4 regions of the Microbulbifer zhoushanensis genome follow, and region 1 is predicted to be linked to each of the others. Evidence: predicted binding sites of a transcription regulator. Region 1 holds the regulator's gene; each other region holds the start of a gene.
What was found. Region 1 encodes LexA, which represses DNA repair genes until DNA is damaged. Its sites were predicted from a motif close to ACTGTNTNTANANACAGT; they were not measured.
Positions count from the first base shown of each region.

Region 2: a site for LexA is predicted at 1,559-1,576, ahead of LVD10_RS00145 (YebG family protein). Genes of this name have one in related genera too.
Region 3: a site for LexA is predicted at 2,696-2,713, ahead of uvrD (DNA helicase II). Genes of this name have one in related genera too.
Region 4: a site for LexA is predicted at 2,565-2,582, ahead of LVD10_RS12690 (PA0069 family radical SAM protein). Genes of this name have one in related genera too.

Region 1 covers NZ_JAJSAO010000001.1:482,343-486,552, reverse strand. The annotation lists gene topA (type I DNA topoisomerase) at 1-115, shown strand, start outside; gene LVD10_RS02115 (DUF6586 family protein) at 121-618, shown strand; gene LVD10_RS02110 (hypothetical protein) at 781-1,035, shown strand; gene lexA (transcriptional repressor LexA) at 1,377-1,982, opposite strand; gene LVD10_RS02100 (LOG family protein) at 2,158-2,799, shown strand; gene LVD10_RS02095 (DUF6763 family protein) at 2,809-3,129, opposite strand; gene LVD10_RS02090 (TetR/AcrR family transcriptional regulator) at 3,264-3,902, shown strand; gene nagZ (beta-N-acetylhexosaminidase) at 3,965-4,210, shown strand, end outside.
Region 2 covers NZ_JAJSAO010000001.1:24,438-28,647, reverse strand. The annotation lists gene LVD10_RS00155 (DUF924 family protein) at 1-590, shown strand, start outside; gene LVD10_RS00150 (LysE family translocator) at 590-1,207, shown strand; gene LVD10_RS00145 (YebG family protein) at 1,608-1,937, shown strand; gene LVD10_RS00140 (MAPEG family protein) at 2,248-2,637, opposite strand; gene LVD10_RS00135 (amidohydrolase family protein) at 2,728-4,026, opposite strand; gene LVD10_RS00130 (amidohydrolase) at 4,026-4,210, opposite strand, start outside.
Region 3 covers NZ_JAJSAO010000002.1:388,975-393,184, forward strand. The annotation lists gene LVD10_RS05340 (TRAP transporter substrate-binding protein) at 1-326, opposite strand, end outside; gene uvrD (DNA helicase II) at 449-2,662, opposite strand; gene hexR (transcriptional regulator HexR) at 2,840-3,694, shown strand; gene LVD10_RS05355 (multidrug effflux MFS transporter) at 3,833-4,210, shown strand, end outside.
Region 4 covers NZ_JAJSAO010000005.1:421,068-425,277, reverse strand. The annotation lists gene LVD10_RS12695 (nitric-oxide reductase large subunit) at 1-1,296, shown strand, start outside; gene LVD10_RS12690 (PA0069 family radical SAM protein) at 1,449-2,543, opposite strand; gene LVD10_RS12685 (FMN-binding glutamate synthase family protein) at 2,666-4,210, shown strand; gene LVD10_RS12680 (cation:proton antiporter) at 4,210-4,210, shown strand, end outside.

The DNA of each region.
Region 1 (4,210 bases):
CGCGTTCTATCGCGATGGCAAGTGGCAGGTGGAAGCGACCAAGAAGGCGGCGACCAAGAAAGCGGCGACCAAACGCAAGCCGGCACGCAAGAAAGCCGCCGCCAAGGACAAGTAGGGTCTATGGCCAACCCCTACACCGGCAGCGTGGCCGCGGCATTGCGCAAAAGCCAGCTACTGCTTGAGTCCGCTCCCGCAGGGGGGCTGCACCAGGCTGCCGTGCAGGATGCCGTGGTGTTGCAACTGTGGCTGGCATACCGGGCGTTCCTGTGTGAGCTGGCGCACCAGCTGCAACTGGGCAGCCAGCCGGAGTCGCCGGGGCAGCTCGCCCGTGATGCTGCCTCCCGCGGTATGTCGTCTTCCGAGGCGGCCGAACTGGAGGCCCTGGCAGGGGACCCGGAGAGCTGGCTGGCGGGTATAGAAGCGGCCTGGCTGGGGTTATGGCAATTCTCCGGTAGCCGCGCCTCGCAAGGCAATGGAGCGGGCTCCCCGGCACAGGTAATTCCCCTTCGCGACCTTTCACGGCAATCTGCCGCCCCTGACCTGGATGCCCTGCGGAACTGGCGGGAGTCGATGGTGGAGCTAATCCGGCGCCAGCGAGCGCATATGGAAGAGTATTAGCGGCCAACCCGGGGGCCGCGATCCAGCAACTGCCTGCTGCGCTCCGGCTGCAGCAGCCCTGGCCGCCCCAGGCCCGCGGGCCAGTCCGGAGCCTCCCGTACACTGATTCTACCTCCTTCCCTGTGTTACACTGCGCAAAACTTGATGTTGCAGGAGAAGCGAATGTCCTCCGAAACTTTTGAAATTATCGAACTCGCCAACGGCGATGTCGCCCTGCGCCGTGCCGGGGAGAAGGAGGATCCGCTGGTGCGTATTCATTTTTCGGACGCCAGCTCTGAATTCTTGCGCGAGCACAAGATTGCAGTGGCCCGTGCCATGTTGGAAGCCGGCATCGACGCCGTGCAGAATATTGATGAGATTGCGGCCGAATACCTCGAGGAAGAGGAATTGGAGCCTGTTAACCACACAATCCACTGATCCCCTCGCCGGGGCCGGCCAGCGGTGCGGCAACACAGCCGATGCTGCTGCTGGTCGCCCATCCAATACCCTCCAGCCCCTCACTGGGCCCACCTGATACCCATCCCGAACCGGCTGTTGAACTGTGCCAGGCCGCCGCGCCGTCCTGCCCGGGCGCACGCCAGGGGCGCAGACGCGTGTGCGTGGCTGATGCTGGTGACAGTTACGGACGGCGGCAGGTACCCGCGGGACTATACGAAACCCGCGGAATAGTGCGAAGGCGTGGGTTGCTGAGAAGATAGGGGGTTACGCCCTGCCCAACTGGGAGGGCAGGGGTTTCGTCGTTACAGAGTGTGCCCGGGTCAGGGACTCTGCCGGATCACGCCCACGGCCAGGCCCTCAATGACAAAGTGCTTGTCGCGCATATCTACCTGAATTACATCGAATTCCTCGTTCTCCGGCAGCAGTTGCACGGTTGCCTGGTTGCCCTTGCGGCGGAAGCGCTTGACGGTTACCTCGTCCTCAATCCGGGCGACAACGATCTGCCCATTGCGTACCTGGTCAGTGCGCTGCACGGCCAGCAGGTCGCCGTCGAGAATTCCCGCATCCCGCATACTCATTCCGTGGACGCGCAGCAGGTAATCTGCCGGCGGGTGGAAGAAGTCTGTGGGCAGGTCACAGTAATCCTCGATATTTTCCTCGGCGAGTATCGGGTTACCCGCTGCTACACGACCGACGATCGGCAACCCCGGGTGATAATCGGGTATACGGATTCCGCGGGAGGCTCCCGCCACCATTTCGATGGCACCCTTGCGGGCCAGCGCCTTGAGGTGTTCTTCGGCGGCATTGGGGGATCGGAACCCCAGCTGCCGGGCAATTTCCGCGCGGGTAGGGGGATAGCCGGTTTCATCGAGGTAGGTCTTGATCAGCTCGAGTACCTGGGATTGGCGGGCCGTGAGATTGGTCATAGATTCACCTGGTCGTGTGTCTGTATTTTTATACAGTTGCTGTGATTATATACAGATTTACCCCCGGCGCAAATTCACAGCGCTGTCGTCACATACTGCTACATTGGAAGGAGAGACAGGGAAGAACCGACAAAATAACAAGCGTTGAGAAACGCGACAGAACAGGGAAAGTGGAATGTTAGATGCCAAGATGCCCGAGGCCTGGCGCGTCCTGCGTATCCAGTCCGAGCTGGTGGATGGAATAGAGCGCCTGATTGCGCTGACCGGTGCGGTGACCGTATTTGGCAGCGCGCGGTTTACCGAAGAAAGCCCGGAATATAAACAGGGAGTACGGCTCGGGGAGCTGTTGGCTGCGGAGGGAATCTCGGTAATCACCGGCGGCGGGCCGGGATTGATGGAAGCCTGCAACCGCGGGGCACACCCGCAGCCGGGGGCATCCATCGGCCTCAATATTGAATTGCCGTTCGAGCAGACGGCCAACCCATACCAGGATATCAGCCTCCACTTTCGCTACTTTTTTGTGCGCAAGTTCATGTTCGTAAAGCACGCCGTGGGGTTTGTCGGCTTGCCAGGCGGATACGGCACGCTGGACGAGCTCTTCGAGGCCCTGACCCTGGTGCAGACGCAGAAAGTCCTTCATTTCCCGATTGTTCTGGTAGGGCGCCGCTACTGGGCGGGCCTGCGCGACTGGCTGGTGGATACGGTACTGCAGAGCAAATGTATCGACGCATCCGACCTGGACCTCTTCCATGTTGTCGATACCGTCGATGAGGCGGCAGAAATAATTATCGACTACATCCGCGAGCGCGAGCAGTAGTCATTCGCTTCAGAGGGATTCATCGGTACCGCTGAAGCTCTCTCCCTCCAGGTAATCCAGCGGGTTTTGCTCTTCGGGTATGCCGGGATCGCTGGAGCTGGCGCTGTGCTCCCGTGCGGTCATGCCATAGGCGATATTGGCGTCTTCGGGTGGAGGAGCCGGAGCCAGCGGCAATACCTGCCATTGCTCCATGTCCAGCTCATCGAGGGTGCCGTCGAGGTACTGGATTTCGATTGTCCTGTGCAGGTCGTCGAGGGCGACCACCTCGAACAGTTGTCCGCTCTCCAGCATCTCGAACCAGTTGCCTATGTCAGGGTGGCTATGTGCCATGATCCTTGTCCCCTTGCGTTTGACTTCCAATCTAATGTCTGCCTGCCGCCTTCAGTACCCGCGATTTTTCGGATACAAGTGTGCTAATCTCAGCCAGATCAAAACAAGTGTTTAAATTGTTGGTTTGAATTTGTATGACCCAGACAGATACGGTCAGTCGGATTCTGGATGCCGCAGAGGTACTGTTTGCCGAACGTGGCTTCACGGAGACCTCACTGCGCACCATTACCAGTACCGCCGGGGTCAATCTCGCAGCGGTAAATTATCATTTCGGGTCAAAAAAAGAACTGATCCAGGCGGTGTTTGAGCGTTTTTTGACGCCCTTTACAGAGACCCTGGCCGCAGACCTGGACCGGCGGGTGGCTGCAGGCGAAAAGCTGGAAGTGGAGGAGCTGTTGGGTAGCCTCTTCCGCGGCGGTGTGGCGAGCCTGGCGGCGGAGGGGCGTGATCCCCAGCGGTTCATGCGCCTGCTGGGCATGGCCTATACCCAACACCAGGGCCACCTGCGTCGCTATATCGTGTCCCGCTATGGCGAGAGCTATCGTCGTTTCGCCGGCCTGCTGAGCCAGGCATTGCCGGGAATCGACCCGGTCACTTTCTACTGGCGGCTCTATTTTATGCTGGGGGCGACGATCTTTACCCTTTCGAGCTTTGATGCCATCGACGCTATCCTCAGGGAGGATTTCGACGCGCAAAGCAGCCTGCCGGAAACGCTCGACCGCCTCGTGCCCGCAGCTGCGGCCATGTTGCGGGCGGATACGGAGAAGTCATAAGCGAGACTTTAGCGCCGGCGGATGCAGGCTGTACCGCCAGTGTTAAGCAATGAGGGAATAAGATGGGTGAATTGATTGGTCCGGTAATGGTTGATGTCGAGGGCACCGAGCTCACGGCAGAGGACCGGGAAGTGCTTCGCCATCCGCTGGTGGGTGGGCTGATTTTCTTTGCCCGCAACTACAGCAGCCGCGCACAGTTGCGGGCGCTTGTCACCGAGATCCGTGACCTGCGCCCGGAGATCCTGCTGGCAGTTGACCAGGAGGGCGGGCGCGTGCAGCGTTTCCGTGACGACTTTACCCGCATCCCC
Region 2 (4,210 bases), 460 kb from region 1:
CCGACGTACTGCGTTTCTGGTTTGGCAGCGAACACCTGGATGCGCCGGTGGCGGACAGCCACCGGCAGCTCTGGTTTACCCGCGACGAGACACTGGACCAGAAGATCGAGGAAGAATTTGGCCCCGCCGTCGAGGCGGCCCTGGCCGGGGAACTGGGGGACTGGCGTACCAGCCTGGCCGGGGAGCTGGCCCTGGTGCTGCTCTGTGACCAGTTCACCCGCAATATCTACCGCGGCACCCCGCGGGCCTTCGCCGGGGACCCCCTTGCGCGGGAGGTGGCCATGGCGGTGATAGGGCGCGGCGACGACAACCTACTGGGCCTCTACCAGCGGGCTTTCCTGGGGATGCCCCTGGAGCACGGCGAGAGCCTGGAGATGCAGCAGCGCTCGATCGAGTTCTTCGACCGCCTGCGCAAGAGCCACCTCGATGGCGCCGAGGGTGCGGCCCAGGCCGAGAACTTCTACCAGTACGCCCTGGCGCACCGGGAGGTGATCGAGGAATTCGGCCGCTACCCACACCGCAATGAGGCCCTGGGCCGGGCCTCGACACCGGCCGAGCAGGCCTGGCTGGAAAAAGGGGGTGGCTTCTGATGGATATTGTCGCCTGGCTGTCCCTGGCCGGTATCTGTGCCCTGGGGGCCATGTCACCCGGTCCCAGCCTGCTGATTATCCTGCGGGGCGCCGCTGCCGGCGTACGCCCCGGCATCGCCGCTGCACTGGCCCACGGGGCCGGCGTAGGTATCTATGCGGTCCTCACCGCCCTGGGGCTGGCAGTACTGATCACCAAGTCGCCGCTCCTGTTCAACATCCTCCAGTGGGGCGGCGCCGCCATGCTGCTCTACCTGGGCTGGAAGGCACTGCGGGCCAGGGCGCCGGACCCCAACGGCGAACGGGCCGAGATCGCCCCCCTGAGCACCCGTCGCGCCGCGGCACAGGGGTTCGGTATTGCCTTTTTCAACCCCAAGATCGCAATCTTCTTCACGGCGTTGTTCAGCCAGTTTGTGGGGGAACAGCAGGCACTGGGGATAAAGCTGGGCATGGCCGCCCTGGCGGCCGGGATCGATGCAGTCTGGTACTGCCTGGTGACCCTGGCAGTCTCGGCCGGCCGCCGCCGCAACTGGTCCGGCGGTCCGGTAATGCACCGGCTGCAGCAGCTGTTCGGCATCCTGCTGGTGGCCCTGGCAGCGCGGCTGGTACTGACCATCTAGGTACACTCCCCGGCCCGCAGGATCCCGGGCCAATAAAAAAGGCCCGCCGGGTGGCGGGCCTCAATCTCACACTGCGGGGTCAATTGCGGGCGCCTACTGGGGGGAGGAGGCGCCCGACTGCAGGGCTATTATGGCAGCCCACTGGTGCCGCGGGGGGGCGCAAAACGCAGCCGGCCATCGCTTTATCGCATCACGGCGGTTCCACCCGGGCAAGGCCTGGCGCAGATAACACCGGGTTGCGTTCAACCCGGGGCTACTGCGCTCCCCTGCCGCCCCGCACACCTGCCGCATTTCACGCCAGAATCTCTTCAAGGTCGTCACCGTCGGTTGACACTGGACAGCCATACAGATACTGTACGTTCACACAGTATGATTACTTGAACAATAACCGGAGGCACACATGGCCGTAGTTGCTGTTTGGAAATGCGATAGAGACGGAGCTATGTTCGACAACAAGAAAGATGCGGAAGAACACGACAAGATGCTGGAGCTGGCCGCCAATATTACCTCGCTGATCGAGAAAAATATTGACGGTATTTCCGAAGCCGCGGGCGAGGAAATTGGCCTGCTGCTGGCCAAGCGCCGCGAAGTGCTGGCCAAGGCCTGCAAGGGCAAGCCTGAAATGCTGCTGGAAGCAGAAAAAGAGACTGCAGGCGAGAGCGCCGAAGAAACCGGCAACGAACAGGGCGAGGCCGACGACCGCGTCACCCCGCTGGCCGCGAATCAGTAATTTTCCCGCATGAATCCCCACCCGGGGATGTCACGCAAACCATCCCTGTACTGTGCCCGGTATCTGCCGGGCTTTTTTTTTGCCCGTGCGCCCTGCGCCTTACACCCTACCCTTCTTTGTAGGAACGGCCCGTGGCCGCGATTGCAATGCCCCGAGCCACCGATCGCTGCCAGTAGACATACCCCCGTAGGAGCGGCCGCTGGCCGCGAGCTTCAGACCATTCCCTAAGGCATATAACAGTACTGACAGCAGGATTTATTGTGATCGCGGCCAGCGGCCGCTCCTACAACAGGGGTCCGTTGCTGCCCGCCTAGAATGCCCCGATGATATTGATCGATGCATAGGCAGTGATCACGATCCAGGTCAATGTCGTGCCCCAGAAGCGACCGTAGTGGTAGCCACCCCTGCCGGCCGTCAGGCCCCAGGCGTGCAGGAAACGGCCCAGCACCAGCAGACCACCGAGGATATTCAGCCAGAAAGCGGACAGGCCATTGATCTCCGCCACCAGCATCATCAGCAGCGCAATGGGAACATACTCGACCGCATTGGCGTGGGTGCGGATCAACACCTCTGCATAGTGTTTACCGCCACTGCCCACACCCACCTTCTCGCCGCGACGAAAACGCACCACGCGAAAGGCAAGCGCCAGGATCAGCAACGCGCAGAGGCCGCCATACAGGCCTGTCAATGGAACCATCATTGGAAACTCCCCATGTAAAAAGGGCGGGACCCGGTCCCGCCCTGTTCTGTTATCAATCTTATCCGGGACAAGTCCAGGCCATCTGCGGGCTCAGAACTTGTAGCCCATTTCATGGCCCTGCTCGGGCTTCAGGTAGCGGTCGCGCAGGCGCGTCGAGCGGTTCACCAGTGACTGCGGCTCACCACCAATCAGTACCTGCTCGGGATAGCTGGTGACTTCCAGCGGGTCCCCGCTCCAGACGACGATATCGGCCACACCACCCGGCTGCAGCACTCCGCCCTCGAGGCCAAAAATGCGCGCAACATTGGTACTGATGGCCTTCAGGGCTTCTTCGTACGGCAAGCCGTAGACCACCGCATTACCGGCGGACTGGCGCGCAAGGTGCACCAGGTGGGTGGAACCATAACCCGGGCCGCCAATGGCCACAGTGACACCGGCCTTCTGCATCCGCGCCGCGTTGTCAAACCGGGCGCCCAGGCTCTCAAAGCTGATCGGCAGGTTGTTAACCACATCGATGATCACCGGCACCCGGGCGGCAGCCAGCTGCTCGGCTACCATCCAGCCCTCGGCGGCACCCTGGATGATTAACCGCAGCTTGTACTCCTCGGCCAGCTCCAGGGCCTGGAGGATATCGCTGGCACGATTGGCGGTAACAATCAGCGGCTGCTGGCCCTGTACGACCGGCTGCAGCGCCTCCAGGTCATCCAGTGAATGATTGAGCTCACGCCAGTTGCCCCGGCGGATCGCCTCCCGGTTGTTCAGGTATTCCCGGGCTTCGGACAGGGCTGTCTCGATGCGGGCATAGGCATTGGCCCGGCTGCCGCCGGCCAGCTGGCTGCCCAGCTCACCCAGGTAGGCCTTCTGGCCCAGCTCTTCCGCTACCACACTGTCGAAATCGCCGTTCAGGGAAATGGCAAAGCCCTGACCGGCAAAAACCCGGTGCAATTTGCCGGCACCCTCACCCCAGGTGCTGATCGACGGGAATACCACCGCGCGGGTCACGCCGTGCGCACGGTTATAGGGGATCAGGGTGGACTTCGCGTTGTACGCCGGGCGCGGGTCAAAGCCGCTGCCAATACTCTCACCGCTGACTGCGTAATCATTGGTGGCGCTGGCAGCACTAATCTCGGTCAGCCCCAGCTCCGACTGGGGTGCGATAACACCGGGGGTCACCACCTTGCCGCGCGCATCGATCACGCGGTCGGCGCGCTCGTTAATGGAGGGGGCCACCGCCTGCACCTTGCCATCCCGCACCAGGACATCACCCTCGGCCAGGGTACCGATACCGGACAGGGTGTATACCTTGCCCCCCTTGATCAGCACGGTCTCGGCATGTACCGGGAGTGCGAACAGGCCCGCAAGCGCCAGTTGAATCAGGAATCTGGTCATTACAGTCGCTCCCCCTCTGCCTCGATAATACCCAGCTCGAAATCACTGCGCGGCTGCCGCGCGGGATCGTCACGGTCGTACATCAGCTCGCCATCGATAAAGACTTTTTCTGCCTGCGTATAGACACTGAACGGGTTGCCCGACCAGACCACCACGTCCGCCATCTTGCCTTTCTCCAGGCTGC
Region 3 (4,210 bases), on a different contig from region 1:
CCCACCTGGGCAGCGCCCTCGGACACCGCACCGAATACCCCCATCGCCGGCACCAGCTCCCCGGCACCGTATACCTTGATCTTCAGACGCCCGTCGGACATCGCCTCCACCGTGCGGGCAAAGCGCTCCGGCGCACTGCCGAGGCCGGGAAAGTTCTTCGGCCAGGTGGTGACAAGCTTCCACTCGAAAGTCTCGCGACTGCCGTCCTCGGTGAACTGCCGGGCCGGGCCCTGTTCCGAGCGGGAGACCACCAGCGCGCCGAAGGTAATGACCAGCAGGGCCAACAGGCCGAGGATGACGGGGGGATACCAGTTAATTTTTTTCATGTTTTTTATTGTCGGGTTTTCGATCTTCGCCAGTGGGGATACTGGCAAAGTTACGTGCAAGAGTCACCCGGTGCTGCTGTCAAATCCCGGCCCGCGCCGGGATGGCGGGCCGGCTCCCGAAACTACAACGGCTGCAGCTTGGCCATCGCTACCACCAGCCACTTGCTGCCGGCATCGTCAAAATTGACCTGCACCCGGGCCCGCGGACCGCTGCCCTCGAACTGCACCACGGTGCCCTCACCGAACTTGGGATGCTCCACCCGGCCACCCAGGGCCAGCGGCGGCAGGTCGTCGTCGAAATCCGGCGCCGGGTCGGAGAAGCGTCCCACCTTGCCATAATCCGGGTTGAACAGGGGGCGCGAGATCTCGGTCTTGAGGCGCACCTCGTGCACCAGTTCCGGCGGTATCTCGCCGATAAAGCGCGACGGGCTGTTGAAGGTCTCGCTGCCGAACAGGCGCCGGTTCTCGGCGTAGGTGATATAGAGCTTCTGCATCGCACGGGTAATGCCCACGTAACAGAGCCGCCGCTCCTCCTCCATGCGCCCCGGCTCCTGCGCCGACATCTTGTGCGGGAACAGGTTTTCCTCCACCCCGGCCATGAACACCAGCGGGAACTCCAGCCCCTTGGCCGAGTGCAGGGTCATCAGCTGCACCGCTTCCTCGAACTCGTCCGCCTGGCCCTCGCCGGCATCCAGCGCGGCGCTGTCGAGGAACTGGTCGAGCAGGGAGGGCTCCTCCACCTCGACCCCGGACTCGTCCGGCGGCACCTCGATGCCGTCGAAGCTCCGGCAGGCGCTGACCAGCTCCTTGAGGTTTTCCACCCGGGTCTGGCCCTTCTCACCCTTTTCCTTGCCATGGAATTCCAGCAGGCCACTGGTCTCGATCACGTCCTCGGCGATGGCATCCAGCTCCCGGTCCACCGCATCGCCTGCCAGCCGGTTGACCAGCTCCAGGAAGCCCTGCAGGGCATTGGACGCGCGCGCCGCCAGCACCCGCTGGGCCACCATCTGCTGCGCCGCCGCCCACAGGGAGCAACCGTGCTCGCGGGCGAAACCGCGCACGGCGTCGACACTGCGCGCGCCGATGCCGCGGGTGGGGGTATTCACCACACGCTCGAAGGCGGTGTCATCGTGGGGGTTGCTGATCATGCGCATGTAAGACAGCGCGTTCTTGATCTCCAGGCGCTCGTAGAAGCGCTGGCCGCCGTAAATGCGGTAGGGCACCCCTTCCCGCAACAGGGCCTCTTCCAGTACCCGCGACTGGGCATTGGAACGGTACAGGATGGCGACGGAGTCGCGCGGGTTGCCATCGCGCACCCACTGCTCGATGCGCTCGACAATAAAGCGCGCCTCGTCCTGCTCGTTGTAGGCAGAGTAGAGGGAGATGGGCTCGCCTTCCTCGCCCCGGGTCCACAGCTCCTTGCCCAGGCGGCCGGCGTTGTGCTCGATCACCGCGTTGGCGGCCTTGAGGATGGTGCTGGTGGAGCGGTAGTTCTGCTCCAGGCGTACGGTCTGCACATCGCGCATGTCACTGGCGAAATGCTGGATATTCTCGATCTTGGCGCCGCGCCAGCCGTAGATCGACTGGTCGTCATCCCCCACCGCGGTAATGTGGCACTGGTCGCCGGCCAGCAGGCGCAGCCAGGCGTACTGGATGGTGTTGGTGTCCTGGAATTCGTCCACCAGGATATGGGGAAAGCGCTGGCGGTAATGGGCCAGTACGCCGTCGTTGTTCAGCCACAGTTCGTGGGCCCGCAACAGCAGTTCACCGAAATCCACCAGGCCGCCGCGCTGGCAGGCTTCCTCGTAGGCGAAGTAGATGCGCACCATGGTCTGCAGCCAGGGGTCGCCGCCGGCCTGGATGTACTGCGGGCGCAATCCCTCGTCCTTCTGGCCGCCTATCCACCACTGGGTCTCCCGCGGCGGCCACTTGGCCTCGTCCAGCCCCAGGTCGTTCTGCACCCGCTTGATCAGGCGCAGCTGGTCATCGGAATCCAGGATCTGGAAGTTCTGCGGCAGGTTGGCCTCTTTGTAGTGGGCCTTGAGCAGCCGGTGGGCCAGGCCGTGGAAGGTGCCCACCCACATGCCGAAGGTGTTGACCCCCAGCAGTTCCTCGATGCGCGCGCGCATTTCGCGGGCCGCCTTGTTGGTGAAGGTCACGGCGAGGATGGAGTAGGGCGAGGCCCCCTCCACCTGCATCAGCCAGGCGATGCGGTGCACCAGCACGCGGGTTTTGCCGGAGCCAGCGCCGGCCAGTACCAGCTGGTTGCAGGGCGGTGCCGCCACCGCCTCGCGCTGGGCGTCGTTCAGGGGGTCTAGAATCTGGGATACGTCCATGGAGCGGGATTGTACCAGAGCTGGCGCCGGAACCCTGTGTAAATAAACAGGTTTTTGGTCAGTCCCGAAGCCGGGACAGGGTGCCGGCGCTGAACGAAACAGCCCGGGCCCTGCAATCGCTCGCCACAGCCGTGGGCAACCGCTAAACTGCGCGTCTGTAATAAGGAAGGAAGTCCCGTGAAGCCGGCGGAAGTCACGCAGAAAATCAGCGAACAGCTGTCCTCCATGCGCAAGTCCGAGCGCAAGGTGGCGGAGTATATCCTCGCCAACCCGGATGAGATCATCCATATGCGCATCGTGGACCTGGCTACCGAGGCCCAGGTGAGCGAGCCTACCGTGGTGCGCTTCTGCCGCGCCGTGGGTTGCTCAGGTTTCCAGGAGTTCAAGCTCAACCTGGCGCAGCAACTGGCCTCCAGCCCCAGTTTCGGCCAGATCGCGGTCACCGAGACCGACACCATCGCCGAGTACAAGCGCAAGGTGTTCGACTCCACCGTGGACACCCTGCTCAACGTGCGCGACAAGATCGACGCACGGGCGCTGGAGGCGGCCGTCTCCGCCATCGCCGCCGCCAAGCGTGTGGAGTTCTTCGGTTTCGGCGCCTCGGGCGCCGTGGCCAGTGACGCCCAGCACAAGTTCTTCCGCCTGCAGCTGGCCACCGCAGCCCACTCCGACCACCACATGCAGAACATGTCGGCCATGTCGATGGAGCCCGGTGACGTGGTGGTGGCCATCTCCCAGAGCGGCCGTACCAAGGCGCTGCTGCACTCCATGGAAATGGTGAAAGAGCAGGGCGGCACCGTCATCGGCCTGGCGCCCAGTGGCTCGCCGGTAGCCCAGCGCTCCACCATCCCGCTGGAAGTGGACGTGGAGGAGGATATCGAGATCTATACCCCGCTGTCCTCGCGCATCGCCCACCTGGTGGTGATCGATGTGCTCGCCATCGGCGTGGCCCAGCGCAAGGGACCCCAGCTGCAGGAGCACCTGCTGAAGCTGAAAAAGGGGCTGTACACCCTGCGCGAGGACCAGCGCTGAGCCGCTGGCGACCACTGCGCTGGCCGTGACGCCCCCGCGCCGCTAACATGCGCCCGGCCCTGACGGCCCGGGGCGCCGCAAACCGCGACTGCCCTTCACCTGAACCGACTTCGACGCCACCGGCGTGCCGAGAACCTTATGCATCCAACTCCCGCCGGGGAGGAGTCCGCGCCGTCCCGTTCGCTCGCCCTGTGGCTGGCGGCGCTGGTGGCGCTGACACCATTTTCCCTGGACACCTACCTGCCGGCAATCCCGGCCATGGCCGACTCCCTGGGCAGCGGGGTGGCACAGGTGCAACACTCCGTCTCCAGCTTCCTGCTGGGGTTCGCGCTGGGGCAGCTGACCGGCGGGCCCCTTTCCGACCGCTGGGGGCGGCGCACGGTCGGCACCATCGGCCTCACCATCTACCTCGGCTGCACCCTGCTGATCCTGTTCGTCACCAACGTACAGCAGCTGATCGGCCTGCGGTTGCTGCAGGCCTTTGGCGGCGGCTTTGCCACGGTGATCTGTGCCGCA
Region 4 (4,210 bases), on a different contig from region 1:
GACCCGAAATACCAGAAGCTTGGTGTGGATATCCTGTTCTGGGCCCTGGTGGCGGTGGTCGCGGGCTCGTTTATCGGCAACTACCTGGCCATCGCCCAGGTGATGCCGCCCGAGTGGAGCTTCTGGCTGGGACACCAGGGCTACGAGTACGTGGACCTTGGCCGCCTGTGGCAGATCGGCAAGTTCACCGGTGTGGCCTTCTGGCTGGTGCTGATGCTCCGCGCCATCGTGCCGGCGCTGCGCCAGCCGGGTGACAAGCACCTGCTTGCCCTGCTGACGGCGTCGGTGATCGCCATCGGCCTCTTCTACGGTGCCGGCTTCTTCTACGGCGAGAAGACCCATATCTCCATCATGGAGTACTGGCGCTGGTGGATCGTGCACCTGTGGGTAGAGGGTTTCTTCGAGGTCTTTGCCACTGCGGCGCTGGCGTTCATCTTCTGCAGCATGGGACTGGTGTCCAAGCGCATGGCCACTGTTGCTGCATTGGGCTCCGCCTCGCTGTTCATGCTGGGTGGCATACCGGGCACCTTCCACCACCTGTACTTTTCCGGCACCACCACCCCGGTGATGGCGGTAGGGGCGACTTTCAGTGCGCTCGAGGTGGTACCGCTGATCGTGCTGGGTTACGAAGCCTGGGAGCATTACAGCCTCAAGAGCCGCGCGCCCTGGATGCAGCAGCTGAAGTGGCCGCTGATGTTCTTCGTCGCCGTGGCCTTCTGGAACATGCTGGGTGCCGGCGTGCTGGGCTTCTCCATCAACCCGCCGATCGCGCTCTACTATGTGCAGGGCCTGAATACCACCGCCACCCATGCCCACGCGGCACTGTTCGGGGTCTATGGTTTCCTCGCGCTCGGCTTCACCCTGCTGGTGCTGCGCTATATCCGTCCATCCCTGCTATTTGACGAGAAGCTGATGAAAACCGCCTTCTGGTGGCTGAACGGGGGCCTGGTGCTGATGCTGTTCACCAGCCTGCTGCCGGTCGGCATCATCCAGTTTGTTGCCAGCGCCTCCGAGGGACTCTGGTATGCGCGTAGCGAGGGCTTTATGCAGGGCGGCCTGCTGCAGACGCTGCGCTGGGTGCGCACTATCGGCGACGTGGTATTTATCGTCGGCGCGTTGGCGGTGGCCTGGCAGGTGGTCAAGGGACTGCTGGTGACTGACACCACGGTGCCCGGCGAGAAGGTAGTTTCCGCTCGCGCCGGATTTCCGGAATATGCGGGGGAGACCTCACCGGGATTCAGTGCCGGTGCCGAGATGACAGCCGGTCAACTGGCTGACAGCGGCGAGACGCGCTAGCGCGGTCCCCCTTTAACCTTAACGGGGGAGTTTGACTCCCCGGCCCGATAGGAAAAAGGCGATGCATTGCATCGCCTTTTTCATTCATGGCGGTCGCGGTGCCCGTCGGGTTGCCTCCCCCCTGTACCCATTCTCTGAGATCCTCTGCCCGCCTAGAGACTGAACAGGTCCCCCTGGTCCCCGGGTGCGGCCGGCGGCTGAAAGCGGTTGCAGTCCAGTTTCAGTCTGCGCCGGTTTAGCCCCAGCCTCTTGATTGCCACGCGAAAGCGCTGTTGCAACAGCTGTGCGAAGACTCCGGTACCGGTCTGGCGCTGGGAAAAGTCACTCTGGTAATCCCGGCCGCCGCGGCTCTGCTGCACGATGCTCATCACGTGTGCAGCACGCTGCGGGTAATGTACCTGCAGCCACTGGCGAAACAGTGGCGCCACTTCGTGGGGCAGCCGCAGCAGGATATAAGCAGCCTGTGAGGCTCCCGCATCGACCGCTGCCTGCAGGATTGCCTCCAGTTCGCTGTCGTTCAGTGCCGGAATCATCGGCGCGGCCATGACCGCGGTGGGGATCCCGGCGGCCGACAGTGCCTCCAGTGTGCGCAGGCGTGCTGTCGGGCCGGCGGTGCGCGGCTCCAGCTTTCGCTTCAGTTCCCTGTCCAGGGTAGTTACGCTGATGGCCACATGGCACAGGTTGTCCTGCGCCATTTCCGCCAGCAGCGGCAGGTCGCGCAGGACCAGCTGGCCCTTGGTGACGATGGTGACCGGCTGCTGGAAGCGCTGCATCACTTCAAGCAGCTGCCGGGTGATGCGCTTCTGTTTTTCCAGCGGCTGGTAGGGATCGGTGTTGGAGCCCAGCGCGATGGGTGAGCACCGGTAACTGGGTTTGCGCAGGGCCTGTTCCAGTAACCCGGCAGCATTGGCCTTGAAGAACAGCCGGCTCTCGAAATCCAGCCCTGGTGACAGGTCCACGTAGGCATGGGCCGGACGCGCATAGCAGTAGACACAGCCATGCTCACAGCCCCGGTAGGGGTTGATCGACTGGCTGAAGGGCAGGTCCGGTGAGTTATTGGTGGCAATGATCGACCTGGCCTTTTCCTCGATGGCCTCTGTCAGCAGTCGCTCCAGCGGTTCCGGTTCTATCTCCCAGCCGTCGCTCTCGCGGGTGCTGGCCTGCGGCACAAAGCGGCTAGCCAGGTTGCTGGCTACACCGCGGCCGGTGCGGACCTGCAAGGGGTTGGAAGGATCTTCGTTTGCCATCTGGGATTCAGGGTTTTGTTTGCTGTATAAATGTACAGTTTATGGCGGGCGGGCAGTTACATGCAAGTGTGACCCGCAAGGCATACAATGAAGCGCAAGACAGTCACAACCGGAAGTGGGCCATGGATCTAGACGTAGTCGATGCTATCCGCGCCTTTGTGGTGCAGGTTTTACAGGTTTTTGCGCTGTTGTTCGCGTTCGCACTGGTGGTTCTGCTGCTCTATGTCATCTACGTCTACCTGTCCGATGTCAGCCAGACCAAGCATGCCATCCGGCGCAATTACCCGGTAATCGGGCACCTGCGGTACAAGTTTGAGCACCTGGGCGAATTCTTTCGCCAGTATTTCTTTGCCCTGGACCGGGAGGAGCTGCCCTTCAATCGCGCCCAGCGCAGCTGGGTCTACCGCGCGGCCAAGAACGTGGACTCCACCCTGGCGTTTGGTTCGACCCGGCCGCTGAACCAGCCCGGTGATGTCCTGTTCCTGAACCATCCCTTTCCCACTCTGGAAAAAGACGCCGTGCCCCCGACGCCGGTGACAGTGGGGGAGGGCTACGCCGCCCAGCCTTACACCACCAGTTCCTTCTTCAATATCTCCGGCATGAGCTTTGGTGCCCTGTCGGTACCTGCGGTGAGGGCGCTGTCCCACGGTGCGGCCAGGGCGGGAATCTGGCTCAACACCGGCGAGGGTGGCCTGGCGCCGGAACACCTGGAAGGCGGTTGTGACGTGGTCTTCCAGATCGGCACGGCAAAATACGGCGTGCGCGATGCGGAGGGCTGCCTGTCAGACGAGAAACTGGCAGCTGTGGCTGCCCACGAGCAGGTGCGCATGTTCGAGCTGAAGCTGTCCCAGGGTGCCAAGCCTGGCAAGGGCGGTATCCTCCCGGGGATCAAGGTCACCGCGGAGATCGCGCACATCCGTGGTATTCCCGAGGGACAGGACTCCATCAGTCCCAATGCGCACCCGGAGTTCGGGGACGTGGACGGCCTGCTGGATATGCTGGTGCATATTCGCGAGGTGAGCGGCAAGCCCACCGGGTTCAAGTGCGTGATCGGTACCAGTGACTGGCTGCACCAGATGTGCGAGGCGATCCAGCGGCGCGGCCCGGAAAGCGCGCCGGATTTTATTACCGTCGACAGCGCCGATGGCGGCAGCGGCGCGGCGCCGCAGAGCCTGATGGATTACATGGGGCTGCCGCTGAACCGCAGCCTGCCACTGGTGGTGGACCTGCTGGACCAGTACGGGTTGCGCGATCGCATCAAGGTGATCTGTGCCGGCAAGTTACTGACTCCGTCCATGGTGGCCTGGGCCCTGGCGATGGGGGCGGATTTCGTCAACTGCGGGCGCGGCTTTATGTTCTCACTGGGCTGTATCCAGGCGATGCAGTGCAACAAGAACACCTGCCCGACAGGGGTAACCACCCACAACCCGGACCTGCAGCAGGGACTGGATCCGGTGGACAAGGCGGAGCGGGTCTATAACTACGCGCGCAATATGGCCTATGAAGTGGGCTATATCGCCCACTCCTGCGGTGTGGCGGAGCCGCGCCAGTTGCGCCGCCACCATGTGGAGGTGATCAACGAACGTGGCGTGGCGGTACCCCTCAGCGAGCTGGTGCCGGCGGTCAAGCCCAAGTCGGTAATTGCCAGCGACCGGGGGGTGGAATAG